4 regions of the Jejuibacter sp. L23 genome follow, and region 3 is predicted to be linked to each of the others. Evidence: predicted binding sites of a transcription regulator. Region 3 holds the regulator's gene; each other region holds the start of a gene.
The links. Region 3 encodes PurR, which represses purine synthesis genes. Its sites were predicted from a motif close to CANGCAAACGTTTGCNTG; they were not measured.
Positions count from the first base shown of each region.

Region 1 (7,701 bases), 1.4 Mb from region 3:
GGCGCCACTGGCGCCGTGGGCGAAGCGCTGTTAGAGCTGCTGGCGGAGCGCCAGTTCCCGGTTGGGGAGCTGTATGCGCTGGCGCGTAGCGCAAGCGCGGGTGAACGACTGCGTTTTGCGGGCAAAAGTCTCGTCGTTGAAGATGCCGAAACCTTTGACTGGAGCCAGGCACAACTGGCGTTTTTTGTTGCGGGTGAAGAGGCTTCGGCGCGCTATGCTCAGCAGGCCGCCGATGAAGGATGCCTGATTATTGACTCCAGCGGCCTGTTCGCGATGGAGCCCGATGTACCATTGGTGGTGCCGGAGGTTAACCCGGGCGTGCTGGCGGACTACCGCAACCGTAATCTGGTCGCCGTAGCGGACAGTCTGACCAGCCAGGTGCTGGTGGCGATAAAACCGCTGATGGAAGAGGGCGGGCTGGCGCGCCTCCAGGTCACCAGTCTACTGGCCGCTTCGGCCCAGGGTAAGGTGGCGGTGGACGCGCTGGCCGGTCAGAGCGCGCGTCTGCTGAATGGCATGCCGCTTGACGATGACGATCACTTTGGGCGCCAGCTGGCGTTTAACCTGTTGCCGCTGCTGCCGGATGCCGATGGCAGCGTGCGCGAAGAGCGTCGCATCGTCGATCAGGTGCGTAAAGTGCTTCAGGATGAGGGCCTGCCGATTTCCGCCAGCTGCATCCGTTCGCCGGTTTTCTACGGTCATGCCCAGATAGTGAGCATGGAAGCCCTGCGCCCGCTGGCCAGCGACGAAGCGCGCGATGCCTTTGAGCGTGGCGAAGATATCCAGCTTAGCGAAGAAAATGATTTCCCGACCCAGGTCGGAGATGCTTCCGGTCACGATCTGCTTTCTATCGGCTGCGTGCGTAACGACTACGGTATGCCGGAACAGGTCCAGTTCTGGTCGGTGGCCGATAACGTACGCTTCGGTGGTGCGCTGATGGCGATAAAAACCGCCGAGAAACTGGTACAGGAGTATATGTACTAATGACGGAGCAGCAGCAACCGCTTTACACCATCGCGCTGGGCATCGAATACGACGGCAGCCGTTATTACGGCTGGCAGCGCCAGCGCGAGGTGCGTAGCGTTCAGGAGAAACTGGAGAAAGCGCTGTCACAGGTGGCGAATGAACCCGTAACGGTCTTCTGCGCCGGGCGAACCGACGCTGGCGTACACGCTACCGGTCAGGTGGTGCACTTTACCACCCATGCGCTACGTAAAGATGCGGCCTGGACGCTGGGCGTAAATGCGAATTTGCCTGGAGACATTGCGGTACGCTGGATGAAAAATGTGCCGGAAAAGTTTCATGCGCGTTTTAGCGCCACCGCGCGCCGTTATCGTTACCTGATCTACAACCACCGCCTGCGTCCGGCGGTGTTGCAGCAGGGGGTGACCCACTACCATGCACCGCTGGATGCCGAACGAATGCACCGGGCTGCTCAGTGCCTGCTGGGGGAAAACGACTTTACTTCGTTTCGGGCGGTGCAGTGCCAGTCGCGTACTCCCTGGCGCAACCTGATGCACATCAACGTGGCGCGTCACGGCGCTTACGTGATGGTGGATATCAAGGCCAATGCGTTCGTCCACCATATGGTGCGTAACATCGTCGGCAGTCTGATGGAGGTGGGCTGTGGCAATCAGCCTGAAGGGTGGATTGCCGAACTGCTGGCGTTGAAGGATCGCACCCTTGCGGCGGCCACGGCAAAGGCAGAAGGGCTGTACCTGGTGGCGGTGGACTACCCTGAAGAATTCGCGCTTCCGCGCCCCCCGATGGGGCCTCTTTTTCTGGCAGACTGATAGTAGCCGAGGAATAAAACACGATGGATTTCATCCGCTTTGTTATTGATTTTATCCTGCATATTGATGCCCACCTGGCCGAAATGGTGGCGCAGTACGGGATTTGGGTTTACGCCATTCTGTTCCTGATTCTGTTTTGTGAAACGGGCCTGGTGGTAACACCTTTCCTGCCCGGGGATTCGCTGCTGTTTGTGGCGGGCGCGCTGGCGTCTCTGCCTTCAAACGAACTGGATGTACATACCATGGTGGCGCTGATGGTGGTGGCCGCTATTATCGGCGATGCAGTGAACTATACGATTGGTCGGCTATTCGGCGACAGGCTGTTCAGCAATCCGAACTCGAAAATCTTCCGCCGCAGCTACCTTGATAAAACCCACGCCTTCTATGAAAAACATGGCGGAAAAACCATTATCCTGGCGCGTTTTGTACCGATCGTTCGCACTTTTGCGCCGTTCGTGGCGGGAATGGGGCGTATGTCCTATCGCCACTTCGCTTTCTATAACGTGACCGGGGCGTTACTCTGGGTACTGCTGTTTACCTATGCGGGCTATTTCTTCGGTAATATGCCGGTGGTACAGGAAAACCTGAAGCTGCTGATTGTGGCGATTATCGTGCTGTCGGTACTGCCCGGTGTGGTGGAAGTGGTGCGTCACAAGCGCGCTGCCGCCCGTCAGGCGAAGGCGAAAGAGTAATTATCACGGGTTAGACCAGTTTTTTGTCCAAACTCGCAGGCCGTTATGTTTTAATGAGCGACATTTATGGCCTGTGGCAGGCAAAAATGGCATCATGCGTCCCACAGAAAAACTGGCATTGACCAGGTTCAGGCAGAAAGGTCATCAATGAGCTGGATTGAACGAATTCTCAATAAAAGCAATATTACACCTACCCGCAAGGCGAACATTCCGGAAGGGGTGTGGACCAAGTGTGACAGCTGTGGGCAGGTTCTCTATCGCGCCGAACTGGAACGTAATCTGGAGGTTTGCCCGAAGTGCGACCACCATATGCGTATGCCGGCGCGCGAGCGGCTGCATACACTGATGGACGAAGGCTCCATGGTGGAGCTCGGTAGCGAGCTTGAGCCGAAAGATGTGCTGAAGTTTCGCGACTCCAAAAAGTATAAGGATCGCCTGGCGAGCGCCCAGAAAGAGACCGGTGAGAAAGACGCGCTGGTGGTGATGAAGGGCACCCTGCACGGTATGCCGGTAGTGGCTGCCGCCTTTGAGTTTGCCTTTATGGGTGGCTCTATGGGCTCTGTGGTCGGTGCGCGCTTTGTACGGGCCGTTGAGCAGGCGCTGGAAGATAACTGCCCGCTGATCTGCTTTTCCGCCTCTGGCGGCGCCCGTATGCAGGAAGCGCTGATGTCGCTAATGCAGATGGCGAAAACCAGTGCCGCGCTGGCGAAAATGCAGGAGCGCGGTCTGCCCTATATCTCTGTGCTGACTGACCCGACCATGGGCGGCGTATCGGCAAGCTTTGCCATGCTGGGCGATCTTAATATCGCTGAGCCGAAGGCGCTGATTGGCTTTGCCGGTCCAAGGGTTATTGAGCAGACCGTACGTGAAAAACTGCCGCCGGGCTTCCAGCGCAGCGAATTTCTGATCGAAAAGGGCGCCATCGATATGATCGTCCGTCGTCCGGAAATGCGCCTGAAGCTGGCGAGCGTGCTGGCTAAGCTGATGAATCTGCCGGCGCCGGATCCCGAAGCGTCCCACGACCCCGTCGTCGTGCCGGATGAACCGGTGCAAGAGCAGGATTCACAGGCCTGACGATGAACAGGGGCAGGGCCGCAGGGCGCTGCCCTTCGTATTTCTGAACCCTGATTACAGAAACGGGCATCATGGAAAAATCTATTCCACAAGCCACGTCGTCTTTGGGCACGTGGCTTTCTTATCTTGAAAATCTGCACAGTTTAACCATCGATCTGGGCCTGGAACGGGTAAGCCAGGTTGGCAGCGCGCTGGACGTTCTGAAGCCAGCGCCTTTCGTTTTTACTGTTGCCGGAACCAATGGCAAAGGCACCACCTGCCGAACTCTGGAAGCCATGCTGCTCTCTGCCGGGCTGCGGGTTGGAGTTTACAGTTCGCCGCATCTGGTGCGCTATACCGAACGGGTCCGTATTCAGGGCGAAGAATTGCCGGAAACGCGCCATACCGCCTCATTCGCGGCAATCGAAGCCGCGCGCGGCGAAACCTCGCTGAGCTACTTTGAGTACGGCACCCTTTCTGCGCTGTGGCTGTTTAAGCAGTCATCGCTGGATGTGGCCATTCTTGAGGTGGGGCTGGGAGGCCGTCTGGATGCAACAAACATCGTGGACGCCGACGTGGCGGTGATTACCAGTATCGCGCTGGATCATACCGACTGGTTGGGGCCGGATCGCGAAAGTATTGGCCGTGAAAAGGCGGGGATCTTCCGTACCGATAAATCTGCGGTGGTGGGGGAGCCGGATATGCCGGAAACCATTAGCGAAGTGGCCCGGGAAAAGGGCGCAATGCTGCGCCGCCGCGGGGTGGAGTGGGATTACGAAGTGACCGGCGATACCTGGCGCTATCGCGATGCCGCAGGCGTGCTGGAAGCGCTACCGCAACCCCTTGTGCCGCAGCCCAACGCCGCCACGGCGCTGGCGGCGCTGCGCGCCAGTCATCTTCCGGTAGGGGAGACCGCCATTCGCGAAGGACTACGCCAGGCAATGTTGCCGGGCCGCTTCCAGCAGGTCGGCGAGTCGCCGCGGGTGATTCTCGACGTGGCCCATAATCCCCATGCAGCGGCTTATCTGGCCGGGCGCCTGAAGACGCTGCCGCGTGAAGGGCGGGTACTGGCGGTGGTGGGAATGCTGCACGATAAGGACATCGCCGGTACGCTTGCCTGTCTGGAGCCGATGGTGGATAGCTGGTATTGTGCTCCGTTGGAGGGGCCGCGCGGTGCGACGGCGCAGCAGCTGATTGAGCACCTTGGTAACGGGCAATGTTTTGATAGCGTGGCACAGGCGTGGCGCCGTGCCTTAAGCGAGGCCCGGCCCCAGGATACGGTGCTGGTGTGTGGTTCTTTCCACACGGTAGCCCACGTAATGGAAGAGATGGAGGCGGTGAAACGAGGTGGCGAGTAAGTTTCAGAACCGATTGGTAGGCACTATCGTGCTGGTGGCGCTGGGCGTCATCGTGTTGCCAGGTCTGTTGGACGGGCAGAAAAAGCATTATCAGGATGAGTTTGCCGCCATTCCCCTGGTTCCCAGACCGGGGGACAGCGATGAACCGGATATGCTGCCGGATGCCGGCGCCGCGCTTCCGGCGCAGCCGCCGGAAGGGGCAGGCGAAGAGGTCCGCGCCAGCAGCGCCACGCCGACGGTGGATACCCGTCGACTGTCTGGCGGTACCGAGACGCAAGTCAGCGAGCCGGAACCGGTCGCGCAGCCTGAGCCGGTGAAACCGCGCGAGCAGCCGAAACCAGCGCCTGAACCTGCTAAACCCGCTCAGCAGGAAAAACCGCCGGTGGGTAAGGCATACGTGGTACAGCTGGGGGCGTTGAAGAACGCCGATAAGGTCAGCGAAATCGTGGCTAAACTTCGCGGCGCTGGCTACCGGGTGTACACTATTCCGTCCACGCCGGTACAGGGCAAAATCACCCGCATTCTGGTTGGACCGGATGCGTCGAAGGATAAACTGAAATCATCCCTCGGAGAGCTGAAGAGTCTTTCAGGCCTGAGCGGTGTCGTGATGAACTACAGTCCGTAACCGGCGCCGGGCAAGCCGGAACGGCGAAATGTGAGGGAGTGGGCAATCAGCGGTTGAACGTTTTTTGCCCACTTTTTCTTTTCTGCGATGCGAAGGAAACCGCTACGCAAACGTTTTCTTTTTCTGTTAGAATGCGCCCCGAACAGGATGTCAGGGCAAGTAGGTACGGAACGAATATGGTCTGGATTGATTACGCCATTATTGCGGTCATCGGCTTTTCCTGTCTGGTAAGCCTGGTCCGCGGGTTTGTGCGCGAAGCGCTGTCGCTGGTTACCTGGGGATGCGCTTTCTTTGTCGCGAGCCACTACTACACTTACCTGGCAACCTGGTTCACAGGCTTTGAGGACGAACTGGTTCGTAATGGGATAGCGATAACGATACTGTTTATCGCCACGCTTATCGTCGGTGCTGTCGTGAACTACGTGATAGGCCAACTGGTCGAAAAGACCGGCCTGTCCGGAACGGACAGAGTGTTGGGGGTCTGCTTCGGCGCCTTAAGGGGCGTGCTGATTGTCTCCGCCATCCTCTTCTTCCTGGACTCTTTCACCGGTATGGCGAAGAGCGAAGACTGGCAGAAGTCGCAGCTTATCCCACAATTCAGTTTCATCATCAGATGGTTCTTTGACTATCTGCAAAGCTCGTCAAGTTTCTTGCCCCGGTAACCACGCCGGGGTTGCGGCTTAATGAGGAATGACAACATGTGCGGTATTGTCGGTATCGCCGGTGTAATGCCGGTAAACCAGTCGATCTATGACGCGTTAACGGTGCTTCAGCACCGCGGGCAGGATGCCGCAGGCATCATCACCATCGATGCGAACAACTGTTTTCGCCTGCGTAAGGCCAACGGTCTGGTGAATGATGTGTTTGAAGCCCGCCATATGCAGCGGCTGCAGGGGAACATGGGAATCGGCCACGTCCGTTATCCCACCGCCGGCAGCTCCAGCGCCTCTGAAGCCCAGCCTTTCTACGTTAACTCTCCGTACGGGATTACGCTGGCGCACAACGGCAATCTGACCAACGCCCACGAGCTGCGTAAGATGCTGTTTGAAGAGAAGCGTCGCCATATCAATACCACCTCCGATTCTGAAATCCTGCTCAATATCTTTGCCAGCGAGCTGGATAACTTCCGCCACTACCCGCTGGATCCGGACAACATCTTCGCGGCCGTAGCCGCCACTAATCAGCAGATTCGCGGCGCTTACGCCTGTGTGGCGATGATTATTGGTCACGGCATGGTGGCCTTTCGCGATCCTAACGGTATCCGCCCGCTGGTGCTGGGCAAGCGCGATGTGGGCGATGGCCGTACCGAGTATATGGTGGCCTCCGAAAGCGTGGCGCTGGATACCCTGGGCTTTGAGTTTCTGCGTGATGTGGCCTCTGGCGAGGCTGTCTACATCACCGAGAAAGGGCAGCTCTATACCCGTCAATGCGCAGAAAATCCCACCACCACGCCCTGTCTGTTCGAGTATGTCTACTTTGCACGGCCGGACTCCTTCCTGGACAAAATCTCCGTCTACAGTGCGCGGGTGGGTATGGGGCGCAAGCTGGGTGAGAAGATCGCCCGCGAGTGGGAAGATCTGGATATTGATGTGGTGATCCCGATTCCGGAAACCTCCTGCGATATCGCGCTGGAGATTGCGCGGATCCTCAATAAACCCTATCGCCAGGGCTTTGTGAAAAACCGCTATGTCGGTCGCACCTTTATCATGCCTGGCCAGCAGCAGCGCCGTAAGTCGGTGCGTCGTAAGCTCAATGCCAACCGCGCTGAGTTCCGTGACAAGAACGTGCTGCTGGTGGATGATTCCATCGTACGCGGCACCACCTCGGAGCAGATTATCGAGATGGCGCGCGAAGCCGGGGCGAAAAAGGTATATCTGGCCTCTGCGGCGCCGGAGATTCGTTTCCCTAACGTTTATGGCATCGATATGCCTTCCGCCAATGAGCTGATCGCTCACGGACGGGAAGTGGAAGAGATTCGCCAGATTATTGGCGCCGATGGTCTGATCTTCCAGGGGCTGGAAGATCTCATTGAAGCGGTACGCGCCGAGAATCCCGATATTGAGCAGTTCGAATGTTCGGTATTTAACGGAGTCTATGTGACGAAGGATGTGGATCTGAAGTATCTGGAGTTCCTTGACTCACTGCGTAACGACGACGTGAAGGCAATGCAGCTTCAGAAC
Region 1 is NZ_CP138199.1:3,754,430-3,762,130, reverse strand. Features, by position in the region: gene SCU88_RS17940 (aspartate-semialdehyde dehydrogenase) at 1-984, shown strand, start outside; gene truA (tRNA pseudouridine(38-40) synthase TruA) at 984-1,793, shown strand; gene SCU88_RS17930 (DedA family protein) at 1,817-2,485, shown strand; gene accD (acetyl-CoA carboxylase, carboxyltransferase subunit beta) at 2,633-3,559, shown strand; gene folC (bifunctional tetrahydrofolate synthase/dihydrofolate synthase) at 3,631-4,896, shown strand; gene dedD (cell division protein DedD) at 4,886-5,521, shown strand; gene cvpA (colicin V production protein) at 5,698-6,183, shown strand; gene purF (amidophosphoribosyltransferase) at 6,220-7,701, shown strand, end outside.
Region 1: a site for PurR is predicted at 5,625-5,642, ahead of cvpA (colicin V production protein). Genes of this name have one in related genera too.

Region 2 (7,701 bases), 2.6 Mb from region 3:
ATAAATTGAATGCGTTAGTTTAACACTTTCCCGGGCTGGCAGCACTCCAGGTGATTAAGGTTTCCCCCGCCTTCCGGGCCCGCTAAAATAGCCGGTCAGAATCGCATTTTAGTGAGAGTTATGAAAAGACCCCATAGCGCAGGCGGCGGCCAGATCCGAATTATCGGCGGTCAGTGGCGTAGCCGAAAACTCCCGGTGCCGGACAGCCCCGGACTGCGCCCCACCACCGACCGGGTGCGGGAAACGCTGTTTAACTGGCTGGCTCCCTGGGTAACCCGGGCGCGCTGCCTCGATTGCTTCGCCGGTAGCGGCGCTCTGGGGCTGGAGGCGCTCTCCCGCTACGCCGCCAGCGCGACGCTGCTGGAAAAGGATCGCATCGTGGCCCAGCAGTTGCGTAAGAACCTGGAGACGCTTAAGGCTCCCCAGGGCGAGGTAGTCAACACCGATACCCTGAGCTTTCTTGCCCACCCGGGCACACCCTTTGATCTCGTGTTTGTCGATCCGCCATTTCGAAAAGGGCTGCTAAACGAGACCCTTCACCTGCTGGAGCACAACGGCTGGCTGGCCGACGAAGCGCTGATTTATGTGGAAAGCGAAGTCGAAAACGGCCCCCCGAACGTGCCGCATACCTGGTCACTACACCGGGAAAAGGTCGCAGGCCAGGTGGCCTGGCGCCTCTATCATCGCGAAGTGACTACTGGAGAATAAAAAATGTTAATTAATCTGGGGCGCCTGCTCATGCTCGGGGTGTGGGGCTTTATGCTGCTCAACCTGGTGCAGCCCTTTCCTCGTCCGCTCAATATCTTCGTTAATGTGGCGATGGTTTTCACCATCCTGATGCACGGCCTACAACTCACCTTGCTGAAGGCCTCTCAGGCTGCCGATAAAAATGGTAAAGCCGACCAGCCGCTGGGCGCCGCCCAGCAGATCCGAATCTTCCTGTTTGGGGTGTTCGAACTACTGGCCTGGCAGAAGAAACAGCAGCAGAAACGTTAACGGGTAGAAAAACCTTCAAACCGCGTGCCGCGATACCGTAGCATGCCTGCCTGCCCGGGCGTTAGCTGCTGGTACTGCGTGGCACTTACCCGAAAGCGCAACGCTTCGCCTCCTTTTTGGGGGCGAAAGCTGACTTCATAGCGTAAGGTATCCTCCGGCGGCGTCACCTGACGCTGCCGCGATCGTCGTTCGCTCGCGGGCGTCTGACTCTTTTCTTCCACTACCGCCTGGCGCGTTTGCAGCGGCGCCGCATCATTCAGCGCATTCTGACGTCGCTGGTGCATATAGCGAAATGAGGCGAGCACCACAATTAGTGCAATGATAATTATGAAGAAAAGCGGCATTTTATTCATTTGACTGTCCCTGCTTTGCCGGTAGATTTAAGAATAGCCTGCACAAAGTGCTCTTGTCATTCCCGCTCCGGCGCACCAGACTGGAGACAGGACCGTACGCCGCGAGCGTGCCTAATCATAACGGATTCAGAGGCTTAATATGCTGTGGTCATTTATCGCTGTCTTCTTTTCCGGCTGGCTGTATGTGGATGCCACCTACCGCGGGCCCGCCTGGCAACGTTGGGTATTTAAACCCATTACCCTGTTACTGCTGCTGATGCTGGCCTGGCAGGCGCCGATGTTCAGCGCTATCGGCTATCTGGTGGTGGCGGGGCTGCTGGCCAGTATGGTGGGGGATGCGCTAACGATGCTGCCCGGCCAGCGCATGCTCTACGCCATTGGCGCCTTCTTCCTTTCCCATCTGCTCTATACCATCTGGTTCGCCAGCAGTATGGCGCTTAACTTTTTCTGGCCGATTCCGCTGGCGCTGCTCATCATCGGCGCTCTGCTTATCGCCGCCATCTGGACCCGGCTGGAAACCTTCCGCTGGCCGGTCTGCACCTTTATCGGTATGACGCTGGTGATGGTGTGGCTGGCGGCGGAGCAGTGGTTCCTGCGTCCCACCGCCACCGCGCTTTCGGGATTTATCGGCGCCGCTCTGCTGCTGCTCGGCAATATTATCTGGCTGATTAGCCACTATCGCCGCAGCTTCCGCGCTGCCAATGCGGTAGGGGCCGCCTGCTACTTCGCCGGTCACTTTATGATCGTGCGCGCACTTTATCTGTAACCCGTGCGGGCGACCCAGGTCGCCCGCTACATCATCCCCAGCAGTTTCGGCAGCCAGAGCGAGATAGCCGGTATCCAGGTAATCAACGCCAGTACCACCAGCAGCACGCCGTAAAACGGCAGCATATTGCGCACCACGGTTTCAATATTCTGCTTACTGACCGCGCTGGCGACGAACAGCACCGACCCCACCGGCGGCGTAATCAGGCCAATCCCCAGATTGACCATCATAATCATGCCGAAATGTACCGGATCGATACCCAGCGCGTTGGTGACCGGCAGCAACACCGGCGTAAGGATCAGGATAATCGGCGCCATATCCATCAGAGTGCCAATCAACAGCAGCAGGATGTTGATATACATCAGGATGACGTATTTGTTATCCGACAGCGAAGTGAAGAATTCAGTGATCCGCGTCGGGAGCTGCATCCAGGTCATTACCGCGCCGAACCCGGCAGCAAAGCCAATCAGGATCATCACGATGGTCACCGTCTTCACCGTGCGGAACATCAGCTTCGGTAATTCGTTCCAGCGGTAGTCGCGATAGATAAACATGGTGACGAAAAAGGCCCACAGACAGGCTACCGCCGCCGATTCGGTCGCGGTGAAGATGCCGGAAAGTATACCGCCCAGGATAATGACCACCGTCATCAGCCCCCACAGGGCATCCATACTGATCTTCAGCGCCGCTTTCAGAGTGACAGGTTCCCCTTTCGGGTAGCCGCGACGCCGGGCGAACAGCATACACATTAGCATCAGCGAACCACCGAGTAGTAGCCCCGGCAACACCCCGGCGATAAACAGCGCGGCGACCGAAACCGTTCCCCCCGCCGCCAGCGAGTAAATCACCGAGTTATGGCTGGGCGGAATCAGGATCGCCTGCACCGAGCCGCTGGCAGTCACCGCCGCGGCGTAGGCCCGCGGATAGCCTTTCTTTTCCATTTCCGGAATCATCACGCTACCCACCGAGGCGGTGTCCGCCACCGACGAGCCGGAAATAGCGCCAAAAAAGGTGGAGGCCATAATATTTACCAGCGACAAACCACCGCGGATAAAGCCGACGAACAGATAGGCGAAGTTCACCAGACGTTGGGCGATACCGCCCTCCGCCATAATGGCTCCCGCCAGAATAAAAAAGGGTATCGCCAGCAGGGTAAACTTATTCACCCCGCTGGTTATCTGAATCATCAGCGCTTCCAGCGGCAGGCCAATCCACAGTGCGCCCACTACCGCGCTCAGTCCCACCGCGAAAGCGACGGGCATGCCCACGGCCAGCAGCGCCGCCAGAGTCAGTAATAACACCAGTGCGTCCATCCGTTACCTCCGTCTATTCCGGGTTGCCAAGCATCACCAGCGGTCGCTGGGCCTGAGAGCCAAACAGCAGCCGCTCGATAACGAACAGAATCAGAATGGCCGAACCCACCGGCAGCGGCAGGTAGGTTTGTCCGGCGGTGAGTAGCGGGAACTCCGCCACCGGCTGGTGCCACAGTCCCTGGCACAAAAAGAAGCTGTACCACAGCATCAGCGCCGAAATCACCAGCATCAGCAGATCCACCAGCCGCGCCAGCAAGCGCTGACAGCCTTCCGGCACCCTGTCGGTCAACATTTTGACGGCAATATGCCCGCCCGCGCGGTAGCTGACCGCAGCGCCAATAAAGGTAAAAGTCACCATACAGAGGATAGCTACCGGCTCCGGCCATGGAATGCCGCGGTTCAGAACGTAGCGGAAGAAGATTCCCACCGGAATCACCACGGTCATCACCAGCAATGCCATGCCGGAAACCACCATAGCGGCCAGGTACAGGCGATCCATCCACGTGATATAGAGACGGGCCATAGGTCCTCCCTAAGGGCCGGGCTAATACCCGGCCACAGGTTAGTGAACGTCAGCGATCGCCTTCATCAGCTCCGGATACGCCTTGCCATATTTCTCGCGTACCGGCGCCGTCGCCTCAATAAACGGGGTTTTGTCTATCTTGTGGAACTGCACGCCGCCGGCCTTCATTTTCTCCAGCGCCTGCTGGTTGTAGGCCTGCCACAGCTTGCGCTGTTCGAACTGCGCTTCATGAGCCAGTTTCATGATGAGTTGCTGTTGGTCGGCGCTCAGTTTGTCCCATTTCACCCGGGAATAGAGCAGCATTTCCGGCACGATCATATGCTCGCTCAGGGTATAGTGCTTCGCCACCGGCATATAGTTGTGGGCGACATAGGTAGGAGGATTGTTTTCGGCCCCGTCAACCACACCGGTTTGCAAGCCGCTGAATACCTCACTCACCCCCATCGCCACCGCGTTGGCGCCCATCGCCTTTAAAGAATCAATCGCGACCGGGCTGCCCTGCACCCGGATCTTCATCCCTTTAAGATCCTCCGCTTTAAGCACTGGCTTCTTGGTTATCAGGTTACGGGTGCCAGGATCCATCCAGCCCAGAAATACCAGCCGTGAGTTAGGATCCTGGGTCAGCATGGTCCCCAGTTTCTTACCGACCGGGCCATCAATCACTTTGTGCATATGATCTTCGTCGCGAAACACATAGGGCAGCGTAAAGACTTCTGTTGCGGGCAGAATGGAAGAAACCGGCGCCATAGAGACGCGAATCATATCAATAGCGCCTACCTGAGCCTGTTCGATGAGTTGTTTTTCATCGCCCAGAACACCATTGGGAAAGGTTTTAATTTCCAGCTCTCCGTTGGTCGCTTTTTCCAGCTTTTCGCCCATTTGCTGGACGGCAACCACGTTGGGATAGCCTTCGGGATGGACATCCGCCGCTTTAATCACTTGCGCCGCAGCAACGGGCGCAAACAGCAGTGACGCGGTGCTCAGACAGAAACCGGCTAACGCCGGCAGTATGCTTTTATGGGTCATCGTGTCAGCTCCGGCAGGTCTTTTTTTGGTTAAAATTTTGTTACATTGCCGTTTAAAACTAGACCAGCGGAGACAAAGCGGGAGTGAAGCGCTTCACAAAAGCGCCAATTTTTAAAACAGGGGTTTAAATTGGATGTGACCGGGGTTCAGGACAGCAGCCTGGCTGTCCGTGAACTCAGTGGCTTTTGCGCAGCAGATAGCGGTAAGGCAGGGCTTCCGTCTGCTGGGCCAGCAGTTCATGTTCCATAAAGCGGCAAAAGCCGGGGATATCCCGGGTGGTAGCCGGATCGTCGGCGATAATCAACAGTGTTTCACCGGTCTGCATAGTGCGTACCGTTTTACGCACCATCATTACCGGCTCCGGGCAGCGCAGTCCCTGGGCGTCCAGGGTATGGTTCGCGCAATCGAAAGGATCGGACATACTCTTCTCATCAGCTTCTGAAAATCGCATTAGTTTACGCCTGGTAATTCTTCGTGCAAGCAAGGTGAACGATTGCGTGAAAATCATCCATTGCAATAGCCTGCCAAAGCAGTATGATGCGGCGTTTTCAGCGCGCCAGGCCTTGTAACCCTGTCGCAACTGGGTTCCCTCACCCCATTTATCAAAAAGGTCGTTGATATGATCGCATTAACGCTGCGCCAGCATCGTCGGGCGCTAATTGGGCTTTCGCTATTTCATTTGCTGGTGATTATCTCCAGTAACTATCTGGTTCAGCTCCCCGTCAACATTCTGGGTTTCCACACCACCTGGGGCGCCTTCAGCTTCCCGTTTATCTTTCTGGCGACCGATCTGACGGTGCGCATCTTCGGCGCGCCACTGGCGCGACGCATTATCTTCGCGGTGATGATTCCGGCGCTGCTGCTCTCCTGGATTATCTCGTCGCTGTTCTATATGGGAAGCTGGCAGGGACTGGCGGCGCTCGGCGGGCTGAACATCTTTGTACTGCGTATCGCCTGCGCCAGCTTTATGGCCTATGTGCTGGGACAGATTCTGGATGTACACGTCTTTAACCGGCTGCGCCAAAGCCGCCGCTGGTGGCTGGCGCCGACCGCCTCAACCTTCTTCGGTAATTTCAGCGATACCCTGGCGTTCTTCTTTATCGCGTTCTGGCGCAGTCCCGACCCCTTTATGGCCCAGAACTGGGTGGAGATCGCAACGGTCGATTACTGCTTTAAAGTACTTATCAGTATTATCTTCTTCCTGCCAGCCTACGGCGTGTTGTTGAATATGTTGCTGAAACGGCTGGCAAAGGGGCACTCCCCTTCCGCGCTACAGCCGCTCTGACAGCTCGCATCTTGTGTTAAGATGCAAGGAGAGGCACAACCCTGGTGCTAAATAACCTGTAAGGAAGAATCAATGCGCAACCTGGTAAAATATGTCGGTATCGGCCTGCTGGTGTTTGGGTTGGCGGCCTGCGATAACAGTGACAGCCAAACGCCTGCCCAGGGCGGCGATGAAGCACAAAGCAGCGAAAACGGCCAGTCTGTCTCGCTGCTGGACGGCAAACTGACCTTCTCACTGCCAGCGGATATGTCCGATCAGAGCGGTAAGGTCGGTACCCAGAGCAACAACATGCATGTCTATTCCGATCCGACCGGCCAGAAAGCCGTGATCGTCATTGTGGGCGATACCACCAACGAATCGCTGGAAGTTCTGGCGAAGCGTCTGGAAGAGCAGCAGCGTAACCGCGATCCGCAGCTCCAGGTGGTTTCCAACAAATCACTGGAAGTAAACGGCCAGACCCTGCAACAGTTGGACAGCATTGTCTCCGCCCGTGGTCAGAGCGCCTGGTCCACCGTCCTGCTGGGCAAAGTGGATAACAAATTGCTGACCATGCAGGTCACCCTGCCTGCCGACGATCAGCAGAAAGCCCAGAGCGACGCCAACAACATCGTTAAGACCCTCAAGATTCAGTAACCGGTTACGATGATGTGGCCTGCCCGGTCGTCCGGGCAGGCCAGAATTTCAGGCGCCAGGCCAGCAGTAACGCCAGCGCCGCCAGCCCCGATGCCGCAAGGTAGATAGAGGCAACTCCGGTCCAGGCCATGATCAGCCCGGCCAGCGGCCCGGTAATCCCTAAAGACAAATCCATAAATACCGTATAGGTCGCCAGCGCGCTGCCCTGATTTTGCTGCGGCACCGCTTTCACCGCCACCACGCCCAGCGCCGGGAATACCAGTGAAAAACCGGCACCGGCCAGCAGCGTTCCCGCCTTTGCCATCAGCGGCGACGGCGCCAGACCGACCAGAAGCAGCCCCAGACACTCTACGCTAAAGCAGATCATCGCCACGTTCAGGCCCCCCAGGCGATTAATGCCGTTGGGGAACAACAGTCGGGTGCCGACAAAAGCGCAGCTAAACAGCGTCAGCGCAAAGGCGGCGCCTTCCCAACCACGGGCGTCGTAAAACAGCGTAATAAAGGTGGCGATAGCTCCAAATCCGGCGGATCCAAAGGCCAGCGCCAGCCCAAATGGCCACACCTTACCCAGCACCGCCCGGAACGGCAGCGATTTGCCCTTACTGGCCGCTACCGCCGGGCGCGGCAGGGCCAGTACCACCGCCAGCAGCGCTACGCCCATGATGATGGCGGCCAGCAGCGACAGCCCGCCATAGTGCCAGATCCAGACCCCCAGCGGCGCGCCCACGGCCATGGCCCCGTAGGTGACAATACCATTCCAGGAGATTACCCGGGCGATATGAGGCGTTCCCACCAGTCCCACGCCC
Region 2 is NZ_CP138199.1:4,899,124-4,906,824, forward strand. Features, by position in the region: gene rsmD (16S rRNA (guanine(966)-N(2))-methyltransferase) at 121-708, shown strand; gene SCU88_RS23455 (DUF1145 family protein) at 712-996, shown strand; gene SCU88_RS23460 (DUF2500 family protein) at 993-1,349, opposite strand; gene SCU88_RS23465 (lysoplasmalogenase) at 1,489-2,115, shown strand; gene SCU88_RS23470 (TRAP transporter large permease) at 2,142-3,428, opposite strand; gene SCU88_RS23475 (TRAP transporter small permease) at 3,442-3,951, opposite strand; gene SCU88_RS23480 (TRAP transporter substrate-binding protein) at 3,991-4,977, opposite strand; gene tusA (sulfurtransferase TusA) at 5,153-5,398, opposite strand; gene SCU88_RS23490 (7-cyano-7-deazaguanine/7-aminomethyl-7-deazaguanine transporter) at 5,597-6,262, shown strand; gene SCU88_RS23495 (DcrB family lipoprotein) at 6,335-6,895, shown strand; gene SCU88_RS23500 (MFS transporter) at 6,900-7,701, opposite strand, start outside.
Region 2: a site for PurR is predicted at 5,460-5,477, ahead of tusA (sulfurtransferase TusA). Genes of this name have one in related genera too.

Region 3 (7,701 bases):
TAACTGACGCGCTTCGTTTAAGTACTTCTGCACGGAAACACCTGTATTATTGTTGTATAGAGAGACAAAAAGGCCGCCTGTGAAAGGCAGCCAGAAAAAAAGCGGGAATTTAGCCGGATATTGTAGCTGCTGTTGGCCATTAAGTCAGCGAAATAGTACCGGGTTATTGTGGATATCTGGCAACCTTTATTGCCAGCTGCTATGGTGATGGCCTTCTGTGCCATAGCGGCCTGCCTGCTCATGTATAATTGCGGGACACGGCCTGTGTTTGCCGCACGGCGTATCTGGAGTGAAATATGTTTACTGGTATTGTGCAGGGCACCGGTCGGGTGGTGTCCATCGAAGATAAAGACAACTTCCGCACCCACGTCGTCGAACTGCCGGAAGCGTTACTACCGGGGCTTGAGACTGGCGCATCGGTGGCGAATAACGGCTGCTGTCTGACCGTTACTGCGATTAACGGCGCGCAGATCAGTTTCGATCTGATGAAAGAGACGTTGCGTTTGACCAATCTGGGCCAGCTGCAGGTAGGGGATAAGGTTAATCTGGAGCGGGCTGCGAAATTCGGCGATGAAATAGGCGGCCATCTGATGTCCGGCCATATTATTACCACGGCTGAAATCGTTAAAGTGCTGACCTCGGAAAATAACCGCCAGGTGTGGTTTAAACCTCAGGACCGTACTCTGATGAAATATATTCTGCACAAAGGTTTCATCGGTATTGATGGTATTAGCCTGACGGTGGGGGAAGTGACCAGCAGCCGCTTTTGCGTGCATCTGATTCCGGAAACGCTGCAACGTACGACCCTGGGGGCGAAAAAGCTGGGCGACAGCATTAATATTGAGATCGATCCGCAAACCCAGGCTATTGTTGATACCGTCGAACGGGTGATGGCCAGCCGGGAAGCGGCGATTGAAGCGGCATCAGAGCAGGCGCAGCAGGCCTGATGCGCCTGTAGATAAAAAAGACCCCGGCGTTTGTGCCGGGGTCTTTTTTAGCGGGCAACCCGCAGGCCGTTTTCGATGCCGCGGCTGAACATTACCTGCCACAGCTGAATGTCGCGGGCGCGGAAGGCGCCGGCGCAGGCATTCAGGTAATAGGTGAACATCCGCTTAAAGCGTTCGCTGTAATTGCTGGCGATCTCCGGCCAGGCGGCCTGGAAGCGCTCGAACCAGGCCATCAGCGTCTTATCGTAGTCGGCGCCGAAGTTATGCCAGTCTTCCATCACCAGTCGACCTTCGCTCGCTTCGGCGATGTGACGCACCGACGGCAGGCAGCCATTGGGAAAGATGTACTTGTTGATCCAGGGATCGACGTTGTGGTCGGTTCTGTTGGAGCCGATGGTATGTAGCAGGAACAGCCCGTCCGGCTTCAGGTTGCGGTCGACCACAGAAAAGTAGGTATCGTAGTTCTTCGGACCAACGTGTTCGAACATCCCCACCGAGACAATGCGGTCGAAGCGCTGGTCGAGATCGCGGTAATCCTGGAGCAGGATGGTGACATCCAGCCCCTCACAGCGGGCCTGAGCCATCTTCTGCTGTTCGGCGGAGATCGTTACCCCGGTCATGGAGACGCCGTAATGACGCGCGGCGAATTCAGACAGGCCGCCCCAGCCGCAGCCGATATCCAGCACTTTCATACCGGGGGCGAGCTGTAACTTTTCGCAGATCATCTTCAGCTTGGCCTGTTGAGCGTCCACCAGGTTGTCGGCCTCTTTCCAGTAACCGCAGGAGTATTGCATCCAGGGATCCAGCATCCGGCTAAACAGATCGTTGCCGAGATCGTAATGCTCTTTGCCGACGATCCACGCCCGTTTCTTGCTTTGCAGGTTGACCAGGCGGGCGGCGGCGATGCGCAACGTATCCTTAAGGTGGTGCGGCAGCTGATTTTCCAGGCCAGCGCGCAGAACTTTGGTAAAAAAGACATCGAGTCTGTCGCATTCCCACCAGCCGTCCATGTAACTTTCGCCCAGACCCAGCGAGCCTTCCTGTAATACACGCTTGAAGAAGTCGGGATTCTTAACCTGAATATCGCCCGGAGTGGCGCCATTTATGTTGATACCGGCCCGTCCGAGCATTTCACTGGCGATGCGATACCACTCGCTGTCAGTGACGCTGGTTTCTTCTATACACGATGAACTCATAGCCTTCTCCATCACCTATGTGCGATCGGGTCCATTACAGCACTCACGCTATCAGAAAAAGCGTAGTCGCTATTTTGGCCTTGTGAGAATTCTCACGGAAAATCCGAGCGTCTGATAACCGACGTGAATAAAGAAAGGAGAAGTCTTCCTTGTAAGACCCTCAAACAAGAGAAAACGGGGGCAGGGTGCTCCCGTTAATACATAATATTTATGGTATTTATCCAGAGCTGTTTTTCAGTATATGCCTCTGATAAAAGTGATTCAATAAAAAATTGTTAGCGCCCTAATTAGAGGCGATTCTCATTATCCAGCCCGTTATTTTACCTGGCGTGAGGGGTGCCATTGCTGGTGCGAAACGCGCTGCATCAGGTAACCTGCCAGCGCCAGCACCACGGTTCCCATCATCACTCCGGTGGTGGTGAGCAGCGGTTGTTCAACGCCCCAGGAGACCAGCAGACTGGCCAGAAAGCACAGACCGAGCTGCAGGGTATTTTGCAGCGCGGCGGCGCGACCGGCATCTCCCGGAAAAGGCAGCAGGGCCGCCGAAACGACGATGGGATAGATAGCACCGTTCACGAGCGCCATCAGGCAGAAGGGGATCAGCAACAGGGTCAGGGTTGCGTGGCCGGAAAGCGCCACGCCCCAGGTTGCCAGTACGCTCAGGGCATAGAGGCCCAGTAGCCAGGGCAGCAGCAGTTCGCCACCCCAGCGCGACAGGGCGCTGCGACAGCCGTAACCACCAATCAGAAAGGCGATGGTTTGAGGGACGTAGCTCAGGCCGGTGGCGCCTGGCCCGTAGCCCAGCTCGCGTAGCAGGAACGGCGAGCCGGTCAGCCAGGCAAAGAAGCTGGCGGAGCAGGCGGCATAGATCATGACGTTGCCGCGATAGCTGCGGCAGCGCAGCAGCATCAGGAACCCGGTTTTCGCCACCTCGCTGTGCGGTTTGGGACGCTGCGGCGCCATACGCAATGCGGGGGCCATCAGTAGCAGGGTAATGATAAACAGTGCGAGGAAGATGGCCTGCCATTCGAAATGCACCAGCAGCCAGCTACCCAGCAGAGGCGCCAGCGCTGGCGAAAGCGCGACCAGTGGCATAATAGAGGCGAAAACCCGTTTTGCCTGCGGGCCGGGATAGCGATCGGCGACCAGCGCCTGCCAGCTTACGGTGGCGGCACAGACCCCAACCGCCTGAATAAAGCGCAGTGCCAACATCATGGTCGCGCTCTTGACCCACAGCATTCCCAGACAGCCGAAGGCGAACAGCGCCAGCCCCGCCAGTAGTATCGGACGGCGGCCAAAACGGTCCGACAGCGGTCCCCAGATCAGCTGCGCCAGCGCGAAACCTGCCAGAAACAGGCTCAGACTGGCGCTAATAGCGCCAGGGCTGGTGTTCAGACTCTGCTGCATGGCGGAAAACGCCGGCAAATACATATCGGTGGCCAGAAAGCCGATAATGCTCAGACCGGCCAGCCAGACCATAAATCCTTTTCCAGGTTGCATGATTTCTCTCTAAGATCTTTTTTGGGTGAATGCAGGGAATGGGCGCAGTGTAAGGAGTGCATCATTGCTTGTGAAACGCTAATATTTGCCTGTTGCATTCAAATTTTTTGCAGGCAGATATGTGGTCGGAATACTCACTGGAAGTGGTGGATGCTGTTGCCCGCAACGGCAGCTTTAGTTCGGCAGCCCAGGAGCTGCACCGGGTGCCTTCGGCGGTCAGTTATACGGTACGTCAGTTAGAGGCGTGGCTGGCGGTTCCGCTGTTCGTGCGCCGCCATCGAGATGTCGAACTGACGGAGGCCGGGGCCTTTTTTCTGCGCGAAGGACGGGAGGTTATCAAAAAAATGCTCTCCACCCGTCAGCGCTGCCAGCAGATTGCCAACGGCTGGCGCGGGCAGCTCTCCATCGCCGTGGATAACATCGTTAAACCGGCGCGTACCCGCCAACTGGTGCTGGATTTCTACCGCCATTTCCCCGATGTGGAGCTGCGGGTTTCTCGTGAAGTGTTTAACGGCGTATGGGACGCGCTGGAGGACGGGCGCGTAGAGCTGGCGATCGGCGCCACCCGGGCAGTACCGGTTGGTGGCCGTTACGCCTTTCGGGATATGGGGATGCTGCGCTGGCATTGCGTGGTGGCGTCCGGTCATCCGCTGGCGGTAGCGGAGGGGGCGCTGGATGATGAACGACTGCGACGCTGGCCGTCGCTGGTCCTGGAAGATACCTCGCGCTCACTCCCCAAGCGTACGACCTGGCTGCTGGATAACCAGCGGCGCATGGTGGTGCCGGACTGGGAGACGGCAAGAGAGTGCCTGGATGCCGGGCTCTGTGTCGGCATGGTACCAGCCCACGTTGCGCAACCGCGGATAAAAAGCGGTCAGTGGGTAGCGCTGGCTCTGGAGAATCGCTTTCCTGATGCCGCCTGCTGTCTGAGCTGGCGCCAGAACGAAGACTCACCGGTGCTGGGCTGGCTGCTGGATTATCTGGGGGATAGCGAAACGCTGAATGCGGAGTGGCTGAAGGAGCCCGGTTGAGCGGGCTCCCCTGTGCCTGGCGGCGATAGTGGTACTTAGCGGCGATAGTCGCGGAACGGGCCATCGGCCACCGAGCGGCGCTCAATCAGGCGCGGGTGAACCTCCAGGGTGCGGGACTGCTCGCGCTTATTGACGATACGGTCAATCAGCATATTAAAGGCGGTCTCCCCCAGTGAGTCCTTGGGCTGGTGGATGGTGGTCAGCGCCGGGGTAAAGTAGCGGGAGTTGCGCACGTTATCGTAGCCGATAATCGAAATATCCTGGGGCACCCGCAGCCCCATTTCATCGGCGGCACACAGGGCGCCCATCGCCATCACATCGCCGCCGCAGAATACTGCCGTGGGGCGCTGGGCGGCAGACAGAATCTGTTGCATGGCGCGGTAGCCGGATTCCGGCTCGAAGTCTCCCTGCACCACCCACTTTTCATTCAGTTTGATGCGCGCTTCTTCCAGCGCCTTCTTAAAGCCTGCCAGACGGCCCGCGCCGGTATTGCGGTGCGGGGAGCCGGGAATCGCGCCGATATCACGATGGCCGCGTTCAATCAGGTAGCGTCCCGCCATATAGCCGCCTTCGAAGGCGTTATCGATGACCGAGTCGGTGAAATCAGCTTTCGCTTCGCCCCAGTCCATGACCACCATTGGGATATGGCGGTACTCTTCGAGCATCGCCAGTAGCGGTTCCGGATATTCCGAGCACATTACCAGCAGGCCGTCGACGCGTTTCTGAGCCATCATCGACAGGTAGGCGCGCTGTTTCTCCTGGTTATTCCAGGCGTTGCCCAGCACCAGGGTATAGCCCTTATCAAAGCAGCTTTTCTCTATGGCTTCGATAATTTCCGCAAAGTAGGGGGCCTCACTGCTGGTGGCCAGCAGCCCGATGGTTTTAGTGTGATTCACTTTCAGGCTGCGGGCTACGGCGCTGGGCGAGTAGTGCAGCTCTTTGATGGCGGCCCATACCGCATTACGGGTCTCTTCCGCGACAAAGCGGGTTTTATTGATAACATGCGACACCGTAGTGGTGGAGACGTTTGCCCGCTTTGCCACATCTTTGATTGTTGCCATCAGTCGTCACTCCCGGCCATTTCCTGGTCTCCTTGAATACCGGCCGGTTAATCGTTTGCCTGGACTTATCCCGGGGCGCAACTTTTCAGGTTGCAGGTATGTCGGGGAAGCGACACTGGACGGGAGGAGGGCATTACCGGACGGCGTAAAAACACGTTAGCCGGGGATTTTGTCCTATCTTTGCTAAAAGTGGAAGAGGAAATCTGCATTCAGGGCCACTTGATACAGGATTTTCAGGGTCGTTTGTGGGAAAATGAATCAGTCATTACGCTAATATGGAAAAAAGCACAGGAGAAAATCATGAGTACCGAACTGAAATACTCGCTGGTCACCACTATTATCGCGCTCGGCGTGATTGTGTGCGGCGCACTGACTGCCGTACTGCATTAATCCCCGACCCGGATGCGCGTCGTTGCGTATCCGGGCCTTTCTATTATTGCTATTTGCGCAACAGCCTTTTGCTTTTAACACGTCTTTAACTTTCCCCCGCAGACTGTCATTATTCTCCGCCTGACGATTTCCGGCAGCAGTGAGTTCCGCCCTGGCGGAAGCTGTCTCCCGAATTTACCGGAGAAATAACAATGAAATTTAATTTCCCCTTACTGGCGCTGGCCATTGGGGCATTTGGTATAGGAACAACAGAATTTTCGCCCATGGGGCTGCTGCCCGTTATCGCCGATGGGGTGGGTGTCTCCATCCCCGTGGCCGGTATGCTGATCAGCGCTTATGCGATTGGCGTTATGGTGGGAGCGCCGTTGATGACGCTGCTGCTGTCACATCGTGCCAGACGCAGCGCGCTGCTGTTTCTGATGGGAATCTTTATTGTCGGTAATGTGCTGTCGGCGCTGGCGCCCAGCTATGGTTGGCTTCTGGCCTCCCGGATTATCACCAGCCTTAACCATGGTGCCTTCTTCGGGCTGGGTTCGGTAGTGGCGGCGAGTCTGGTCCCTAAAGAGAAGCAGGCCAGCGCGGTCGCCACCATGTTTATGGGGCTGACCATCGCCAATATCGGCGGCGTGCCAGCGGCAACCTGGCTGGGTAGCGCCATTGGCTGGCGTATGTCCTTCCTGGCCACCGCCGGTCTTGGCGTGGTGGCGATGTTAAGCCTGTGGCTGTCGCTGCCTGCGGGCGGCGCGGGCGATCGTCCGGACGTGAAGCGCGAGCTGGGGGTACTGATGCGCCCTCAGGTACTGATGGCGCTGCTGACCACGGTTCTGGGGGCGGGGGCGATGTTTACGCTTTATACCTATATTTCGCCAGTGTTGCAGCGGGTGACTCATGCTTCGCCGGGTTTTATTACCGGTATGCTGGTGCTGGTTGGGCTGGGTTTTTCACTGGGCAACTATCTTGGCGGCCGTTTTGCCGATCGCTCGGTCAACGGCACCCTGAAAGGGTTTTTACTGCTGCTGACCGTGATTATGGTTACGATCCCCTGGCTGGCGCGTAGTGAAGTCGGTGCCGCCATCGCCATGGTGGTCTGGGGGGCAGCGACCTTCGCCGTGGTTCCGCCACTGCAGATGCGGGTGATGCGAGTGGCCCATGAGGCGCCAGGGCTCTCGTCGTCGGTCAATATCGGCGCCTTTAACCTTGGTAATGCGCTGGGGGCTGCGGCGGGCGGGGCGGTGATCTCCGGTGGCCTGGGATATAGCTTCGTGCCGGTCATGGGGGGCATTATCGCCGCGCTGGGGCTGCTGCTGGTGCTGTTCTCATCGCGCAAAGCGCCGCATCAGACGCTGGCGGCGGATGCCGAATAACCACAGCGACGCCCCCTTGTCAGTGGGGGCGTTAGCGCAGAGTGTCTGGCGTCATCACCCGACGGGCGCCAATGTAGTGGCGCTGCCAGTAGTTATCACTCAGAGAGGTTATCTGGATGTCGCGCCCGGTACGCGGGGACTGGATAAACTTACCGTTGCCCACATAGACCCCGACGTGATCGGCGGTGCCGCGACCGCGAATACGGAAGAAG
Region 3 is NZ_CP138199.1:2,333,658-2,341,358, forward strand. Features, by position in the region: gene mdtK (MdtK family multidrug efflux MATE transporter) at 1-33, opposite strand, end outside; gene SCU88_RS10740 (riboflavin synthase subunit alpha) at 297-947, shown strand; gene cfa (cyclopropane fatty acyl phospholipid synthase) at 995-2,143, opposite strand; gene punC (purine nucleoside transporter PunC) at 2,459-3,643, opposite strand; gene punR (DNA-binding transcriptional activator PunR) at 3,763-4,674, shown strand; gene purR (HTH-type transcriptional repressor PurR) at 4,710-5,735, opposite strand; gene SCU88_RS10765 (YnhF family membrane protein) at 6,036-6,125, shown strand; gene SCU88_RS10770 (MFS transporter) at 6,317-7,489, shown strand; gene SCU88_RS10775 (NlpC/P60 family protein) at 7,521-7,701, opposite strand, start outside.

Region 4 (7,701 bases), 1.6 Mb from region 3:
TCCCTATGTGCTGGGCGGTCTGGCTTATGCGCGTAGTTGCGGTTGTACCACGGTGGCAATTTCCTGCAATCCGGATTCCGCTATCGCCCGGGCGGCGGATATCGCTATCTCGCCGGTAGTGGGGCCAGAGGCGCTGACCGGCTCCACCCGCCTTAAGTCGGGCACTGCCCAGAAACTGGTGCTGAATATGCTCTCCACCGGTGCGATGGTGAAATTCGGCAAGGTATTTCAGAATCTGATGGTGGATATGAAAGCGACCAATGCCAAGCTGGTGGATCGCGCCTGCCGGATGCTGATGGAAGCCACCGGCACGCCGCGTGAGCGGGCCGAGGTGCTGCTGGCGCAAACCGACTATGAGGTGAAGCCCGCCATTCTGATGGAACTGGCCGGTCTGGATGCGGTAACCGCCAGGGCCCGCCTCGCTGAGCATCGCGGCTATCTGCGCGCCGCGTTGCAGGGATAAAGATCATCAGAGGGAGAAACAGGGATGGACAGACAACAGCTGGCTCAGGCGATTTTGCTGGGCGTTGGCGGGCAGGGCAATATCGTCCGCCTGGAAAACTGTATGACGCGGGTGCGGTTAACGGTGCGCGACGAAGCGCAGCTGGCGCTGGACAAGCTGAAAGGCCTGCCCGGCGTCAGCGGCTATGTGAAGCAGGGGGAGCAGCACCAGCTTATCGTCGGCCCCGGTCGGGCGGCCCAGGTAGTGGAGTCGATGCAGACTCTGATGAGCGGCGCCCCCGCTCAGGCGCAGCCGGTGGATACCGCCGCCCGTACCAAAGCCGAAGCAAAAGCGCGCTATAAAGCACCGATGAGCGATGCGTTGCGCCAGTTGGCCAATGTCTTTATCCCGCTGATTCCGGCCTTTATCGCTTCGGGTCTGATTACCGGCATCGTCAATATCCTTAAGCGCCCGGATATCGTCGGCGATTTTGCGGTGCAAAACCCGAATTTGCTGGGACTGATGGGCATCTTTGGCAGCGCGGTTTTCGCCATTATGAATATTCTGGTGGGGGTTAACGCTGCGAAGGTCTACGGCGGATCGATGGCGATGGGCGGCGTCATGGCCGGGATCCTCTCCAGTCCGCAGCTGGCGCAGATCGAACTGTTCGGCGAACATCTGCAGCCCGGGCGCGGCGGGGTGATCGCCGTGCTGCTGGTGGTGGCGCTGATGTGCTGGATTGAAAAGCGGCTGCGTAGCTGGCTGCCCGGCTCGCTGGAGCTGATTCTTAACCCGCTGCTGACCACGCTGATTGCCGGTACCGTGGCTATCGTGGCGCTACAGCCGCTTGGCGGCTGGATCTCGGATGCTATCGCGCATGGCGCGACTCTGGCTATCGATAAGGGCGGGCTGCTGGTCGGCGCCATTCTGTCCGGGGCTTTCCTGCCGCTGGTGCTGACCGGGCTGCATCAGGGGCTGGTTCCTATTCACGTCGAACTGGTACAGGCGCATGGCTTCAATGCGCTGCTGCCTATCCTCTCTATGGCCGGTGTCGGTCAGGTGGGAGCGGCCATCGCCGTTCTGATGAAAACCCGCAATGCGCGTCTGAAGCAGATGATAAAAGGGGCACTGCCGGTGGGGCTGCTGGGCATCGGCGAGCCGCTGATTTTCGGTGTGACTCTGCCGCTGGGGCGCCCGTTCCTGGCCGCCTGTCTGGGGGGCGCGGTCGGCGGAGCCCTAATCAGCTACTGGAAGGTTTCTACGGTCATTACCTTTGGGCTTTCCGGGCTGCCGCTGGTGTTCACCATGGTTTCCGGTAAAGTGATGTTGTATCTGGCGGGGTATCTGATTACCGTGATTGCCGGTTTTCTGTTTACCTGGCTGATTGGCTTTAAAGATCCAGAGGAGTAACGATTGAGCGATAACGGACGTCGGGTGGTTTTTTTTGACCTGGATGGCACGCTGCACCAACAGGATATGTTTGGCTGTTATCTGCGCTGGCTGCTGCGTCGCCAGCCGTTGAACCTGCTACTGGTGATACCGCTGCTGCCGGTGGTGGCGCTGGGGCTGCTGATTCAGGGGCGCGCTACCCGCTGGCCCATGAGCCTGCTGCTGTGGGGCTGTACCTTTGGCCGCAGCGAACGTCGACTCCGGCAGCTCGAAGCCGATTTTGTCGCGGCGTTTCGGAGCAGGGTCACCGCTTTTCCGGTGGTTCAGCAGCGGCTGAATGACTATCTGGATAGCGCCGATGCCGATGTCTGGCTGATTACCGGCTCTCCCCAGCCGCTGGTGGAGCAGGTCTACGGCGATAGCCCGTGGCTGCCCCGGGTGAAGCTTATCGCCAGCCGTATGACCCGGCGTTGCGGCGGTCAGGTGCTGACCCTGCGCTGCCTGGGCCACGAAAAGGTGGCCCAACTGGAACAGCGGCTGGGCGTGCCGCTTCAGCTCTATAGCGGCTACAGCGACAGCAGCCAGGATAACCCGCTGCTGCGCTTCTGCGAGCACCGCTGGCGGGTCACGCCCCAGGGGCGACTGCAGCAACTGGAGTGAAGTCATCGCCCCGTGTATAATGCGCGCCCCATTAATCCGGAGGTCGCCGTGTCCGAACAGCCCATCGATCATGAATACTGGATGCGCCATGCGCTAACCCTGGCGCAGCGCGCCGGGGAAGAGGGCGAAGTGCCCGTCGGCGCGGTACTGGTCTGGCAAAATCAGGTGATTGGCGAAGGCTGGAATCGCCCTATTGGCCGTCACGATCCCACCGCGCACGCCGAAATTATGGCGCTGCGCCAGGGGGGGATGGTGCTGCAAAACTATCGTCTGCTGGATACCACGCTGTACGTAACCCTTGAGCCCTGCGTGATGTGCGCCGGGGCCATGGTGCATGGCCGGGTCAGCCATCTGGTGTATGGCGCCAGCGATGCCAAGACCGGCGCTGCGGGTTCGCTGATGGATGTGCTGGGCCACCCGGGAATGAATCATCGGGTACAGGTTAGCGGGGGGATTCTTGCGCCAGCGTGTTCGGCACTGTTGAGTGAATTTTTTCGCCAACGGCGAGCGCAAAAAAAGGCGCAAAGGGAAATGGACCGTAATCGGGGATAGCCACTTCGCCTGGGGTGACCGCCGGATACCCCTGGGCCAGTTGAGTGCTTTTCGCTTTTTGGCGCTCTTTCTCTCTCAGGTACCCTTCCAGACTCTGCTGGTAGCGGCGAATATTCTCCACATAGGCGTGGGCTTCGTGACCCCGGGCATAGCCGTAAGTGGTCTGAGTGTAGTAGCGCTTCTGGCTCAGTAGCGGCAATGTCTGCTTCACATCCGCCCAGCTGTCGGGATTCTTTTTCAGCTTTGCGGTCAGTGCCCGGGCGTCCAGCATATGGGCATAGCCCATGTTATAGGCTGCCAGCGCGTACCAGATGCGCTCCTCTTCCGGCACCGTTTCGGGCACCTTACTCATCATCTTCTGCAGATAGCTGGCGCCGCCGCGAATGCTCTGTTCGGCATCCAGCCGATCTTCAACCCCCAGACTTTGCGCCGTATTGCGGGTCAGCATCATCATGCCGCGCACCCCGGTGGGGGAAGTGGCCAGCGCGTTCCAGTGCGACTCCTGATACGAAATGGCCGCCAGCAGGCGCCAGTCGATGCTTTGCGCATACTTTTCAAATAGCGGCTGCAGTTCCGGCAGCACGTTATCGATGGCGCGCAGGAAGCTGCGGGTGTCCACGTAGTCGAAGGTGCCGACGTGGCCCAGGTATTTCTCTTCAAGACGTGCCAGGGTGCCGTCACTGCAGATGTCGTTAAAGAAGTCGAGCAGCGCTGCAGACAGGCTGTCGTCATCGTCACGGGGAGAAAACCAGGTGACGGGCTGCTCTTCGGTGACGTCCAGCGCGACGGCCAGTTGCGGATGAATACGCTGAAACATGCTGATGGCGACGGAGTCGGCGATGGTGTAAGTGATATCGCCGTCCAGCACCTTGCGCAGTAGCTCATTGCTGCTCCGGCGTTCATCAACGTGCCAGCTCAGTTCGGGATACTGACCTTCGCGCAGCTTACGCAGTTCGCTCAGCGCCGCCAGACCGGGCGTCAGGGTCATCTGCTGCGCGGTGATCCCCTCCAGGCTCTTTGGTCTGAGGGTGCCCTTACGGTAGACCAGCTGTTGAGATACGGCGTAATAGGCCGGGCCAGCCTGGTAAGCCTGACGGCGATCGTTGTTATATACCAGCCCGGCCGCCAGAATATCCGCCTTACCGCTGTCCAGATCGTCGAACAGTTGATCGATGGTCGAACGCACTTTCACTTCCAGCTTCACCCCCAGATAGCGGGCAAACTGCTGCGCCAGCTCATAGTCCAGGCCGGTGATTTTATTTTTCTCGCGGTACCAGGTGAGCGGGGTGGCGATGGTACTAACGCGCAGCACTCCCCGACTCTGAATCTCAGCGAGACGGTTTTCAGCTTTGCCAAACCAGGGAACGGAGGGCCATAGCGCAATCGCCAACAACAGGGCGACCACCCCGACAAGCAGATAGTTAATCTTTAGTTTCTTCAATAAGTTAAGTCTCTGCGCTGTCTTAAGTCCTGGTTGGGAGCCAGGAAAATTTCATTATTATACGGGGCTATTGGAGCCGCATTTTGCTCAACAATGCGTGCGCTGGCAACCGCTTAGTGCGTTTTTTGACCATTTTACGTACAGCGTCACAGGAATTTTATTTCTGCGCAAACGGTTTCGTCGCCGCTGTGGATTCTCTATAATGACGCCCGTTTTCCCCTGGTGCCATCGATGGCGCCATACAGTCGCTTCGAAGACGAGAGATCTTATGATGGAAATTCTGCGTGGTTCGCCCGCCCTGTCAGCCTTCCGAATCAATAAATTGCTGGATCGTTTTAACGCGGCCCGGCTGCCGGTAACCGGCGTCTATGCCGAATATATGCACTTTGCTGACCTGGCGGCCCCCCTTGACGATGAGGCGCGCGCGCGGCTTGTGCGCCTGCTGGAATATGGCCCGACCCTGGCAAGCCATGCGCCTGGCGGTACGCTGCTGCTGGTGACGCCCCGTCCCGGTACGCTCTCCCCCTGGTCCTCTAAAGCCACCGACATTGCCCGCAACTGCGGTCTGAGCCAGGTGAAGCGCCTGGAGCGCGGCGTGGCCTGGTATCTGGAAGGGGAGTTGAGCCCCGCTCAGCGCGATGCGGCGGCGGCCCTGGTTCACGACAGAATGATGGAAAGCGTGTTTACCGCGCCTGAGCAGGCCGAATGCCTGTTCGCCCATCACAATCCGCGTCCGGTTCAGAGCGTCGATCTGCTCGGTCGCGGGCGCGAAGCGCTGATCGAAGCCAACGTTCGTCTGGGGCTGGCGCTGGCGGAAGACGAAATTGACTATCTGCAGCAGGCGTTTACCTCTCTGGGTCGCAATCCTAACGATATCGAACTCTATATGTTCGCTCAGGCGAACTCGGAACACTGTCGCCACAAGATCTTTAACGCCGACTGGATTATCGACGGGGAAACTCAGCCGAAGTCGCTGTTTAAGATGATTAAGAACACCTTCGAGCAGACGCCGGAGTACGTGCTCTCCGCCTATAAAGATAATGCCGCAGTGATGGAAGGCTCTGAGGTTGGGCGTTTCTACCCGCAGGACGCCGATGGTCGCTACCAGTATCATCAGGAGCCGACCCATATTCTGATGAAGGTCGAGACCCACAACCACCCGACCGCAATCTCCCCGTGGCCGGGCGCGGCCACCGGCTCCGGCGGTGAAATTCGCGATGAAGGTGCCACCGGGCGCGGCGCAAAACCCAAGGCGGGGATGGTCGGTTTCTCGGTTTCTAACCTGCGTATTCCCGGCTTCGAGCAGCCCTGGGAAGAGGATTTTGGCAAGCCGCAGCGCATCGTTTCGGCGCTGGACATCATGCTGGATGGCCCGCTCGGCGGCGCTGCCTTTAACAACGAATTTGGCCGCCCGGCCCTGAACGGTTACTTCCGTACCTACGAGGAGCGGGTGAGCAGCCACAACGGCGCCGAAGTGCGTGGTTATCATAAGCCCATTATGCTGGCGGGCGGTATCGGTAATATCCGCGCCGATCACGTCCAGAAAGGGGAGATCCCCCCGGGAGCGAAACTGATCGTGCTGGGCGGTCCGGCCATGAATATCGGTCTGGGCGGCGGTGCCGCTTCGTCAATGGATTCCGGTCAGTCCGACGCCGATCTCGACTTTGCCTCGGTACAGCGAGATAACCCGGAAATGGAGCGTCGCTGTCAGGAGGTGATCGACCGCTGCTGGCAGTTGGGGGATAACAACCCGATCCTGTTTATCCACGATGTGGGGGCGGGTGGACTTTCCAACGCCATGCCGGAACTGGTGAGCGACGGCGGGCGCGGCGGCCGTTTTGAGCTGCGGGATATCCTGAGCGACGAGCCGGGTATGAGCCCGCTGGAAGTCTGGTGCAACGAATCTCAGGAGCGCTATGTGCTGGCGGTGGCGCCGGAACGACTGGCGGATTTCGATGCCCTGTGCCGTCGCGAACGCGCGCCCTATGCAGTGATTGGCGAGGCGACAGAGGAAGAGCATCTGACCCTGAATGATAGCCACTTCGACAATCAGCCCATTGATATGCCGCTGGATGTTCTGCTTGGTAAAACCCCGAAAATGACCCGCGACGTGGCCAGCCAGCAGGCTCAGGGCCAGGCGCTGGATCGCACCGGTATCGATCTCATTGATGCGGTGAAAAGGGTATTGCATCTGCCTGCGGTGGCTGAAAAGACCTTTCTGATCACCATTGGCGACCGTACCGTCACCGGTATGGTGGCCCGGGATCAGATGGTCGGCCCCTGGCAGATCCCGGTGGCTGACTGCGCGGTGACCACCGCCAGCCTGGACAGCTATCACGGCGAAGCCATGTCCATGGGCGAGCGCGCGCCGGTTGCGCTGCTGGATTTTGCCGCCTCCGCCCGTCTGGCGGTGGGCGAGGCGCTGACCAATATCGCCGCGGCGCAGATTGGCTCCCTCACGCGGGTGAAGCTTTCCGCTAACTGGATGGCCGCGGCGGGCCACCCCGGTGAAGATGCCGGTCTGTACCAGGCGGTGAAAGCGGTGGGCGAAGAACTGTGTCCGGCGCTGGGGCTGACCATTCCGGTGGGTAAGGATTCAATGTCGATGAAAACCCGCTGGCAGGAAGGCAGTGAAGCGCGTGAAGTGACGTCGCCGCTGTCGCTGGTGATTAGCGCCTTTGCCCGGGTAGAGGACGCCCGTCGTACCGCCACACCGCAGCTCAGCACCGAAGAGAATGCCCTGCTGCTGATCGATCTGGGTCAGGGCCGTAATGCCCTGGGCGCCACCGCGCTGGCCCAGGTTTATCGCCAGTTGGGCGACAGCACCGCTGACGTTCGCTGTCCTGAGCAGCTAAAAGGCTTCTTCGACGCTATCCAGGCGCTGCTGGCCCGCGGTTCGCTGCTGGCTTACCACGATCGCGGCGACGGCGGCCTGCTGGTCACTCTGGCGGAGATGGCCTTCGCCGGTCATTGCGGTCTGGATGTGGATATTGCCGCCCTGGGCGACGATCGCCTGGCGGCGCTGTTTAACGAAGAGCTGGGCGCTGTGATCCAGGTTGCGGCCGATGAGCGCGAAAGCGTGGAAGCGCTGCTGGCGTCCCACGGTCTGGCAGCATGCACCCATTATTTGGGCCAGGCGAGCGTCGGAGATGACTTTATCGTTCGTGCCGGGAGCGAAACGGTGTATCGCGAGAGCCGCAATCAGTTACGTCAGTGG
Region 4 is NZ_CP138199.1:3,967,853-3,975,553, reverse strand. Features, by position in the region: gene murQ (N-acetylmuramic acid 6-phosphate etherase) at 1-463, shown strand, start outside; gene SCU88_RS18985 (PTS transporter subunit EIIC) at 488-1,852, shown strand; gene yfhb (phosphatidylglycerophosphatase C) at 1,856-2,491, shown strand; gene tadA (tRNA adenosine(34) deaminase TadA) at 2,573-3,043, shown strand; gene mltF (membrane-bound lytic murein transglycosylase MltF) at 2,934-4,484, opposite strand; gene purL (phosphoribosylformylglycinamidine synthase) at 4,753-7,701, shown strand, end outside.
Region 4: a site for PurR is predicted at 4,649-4,666, ahead of purL (phosphoribosylformylglycinamidine synthase). Genes of this name have one in related genera too.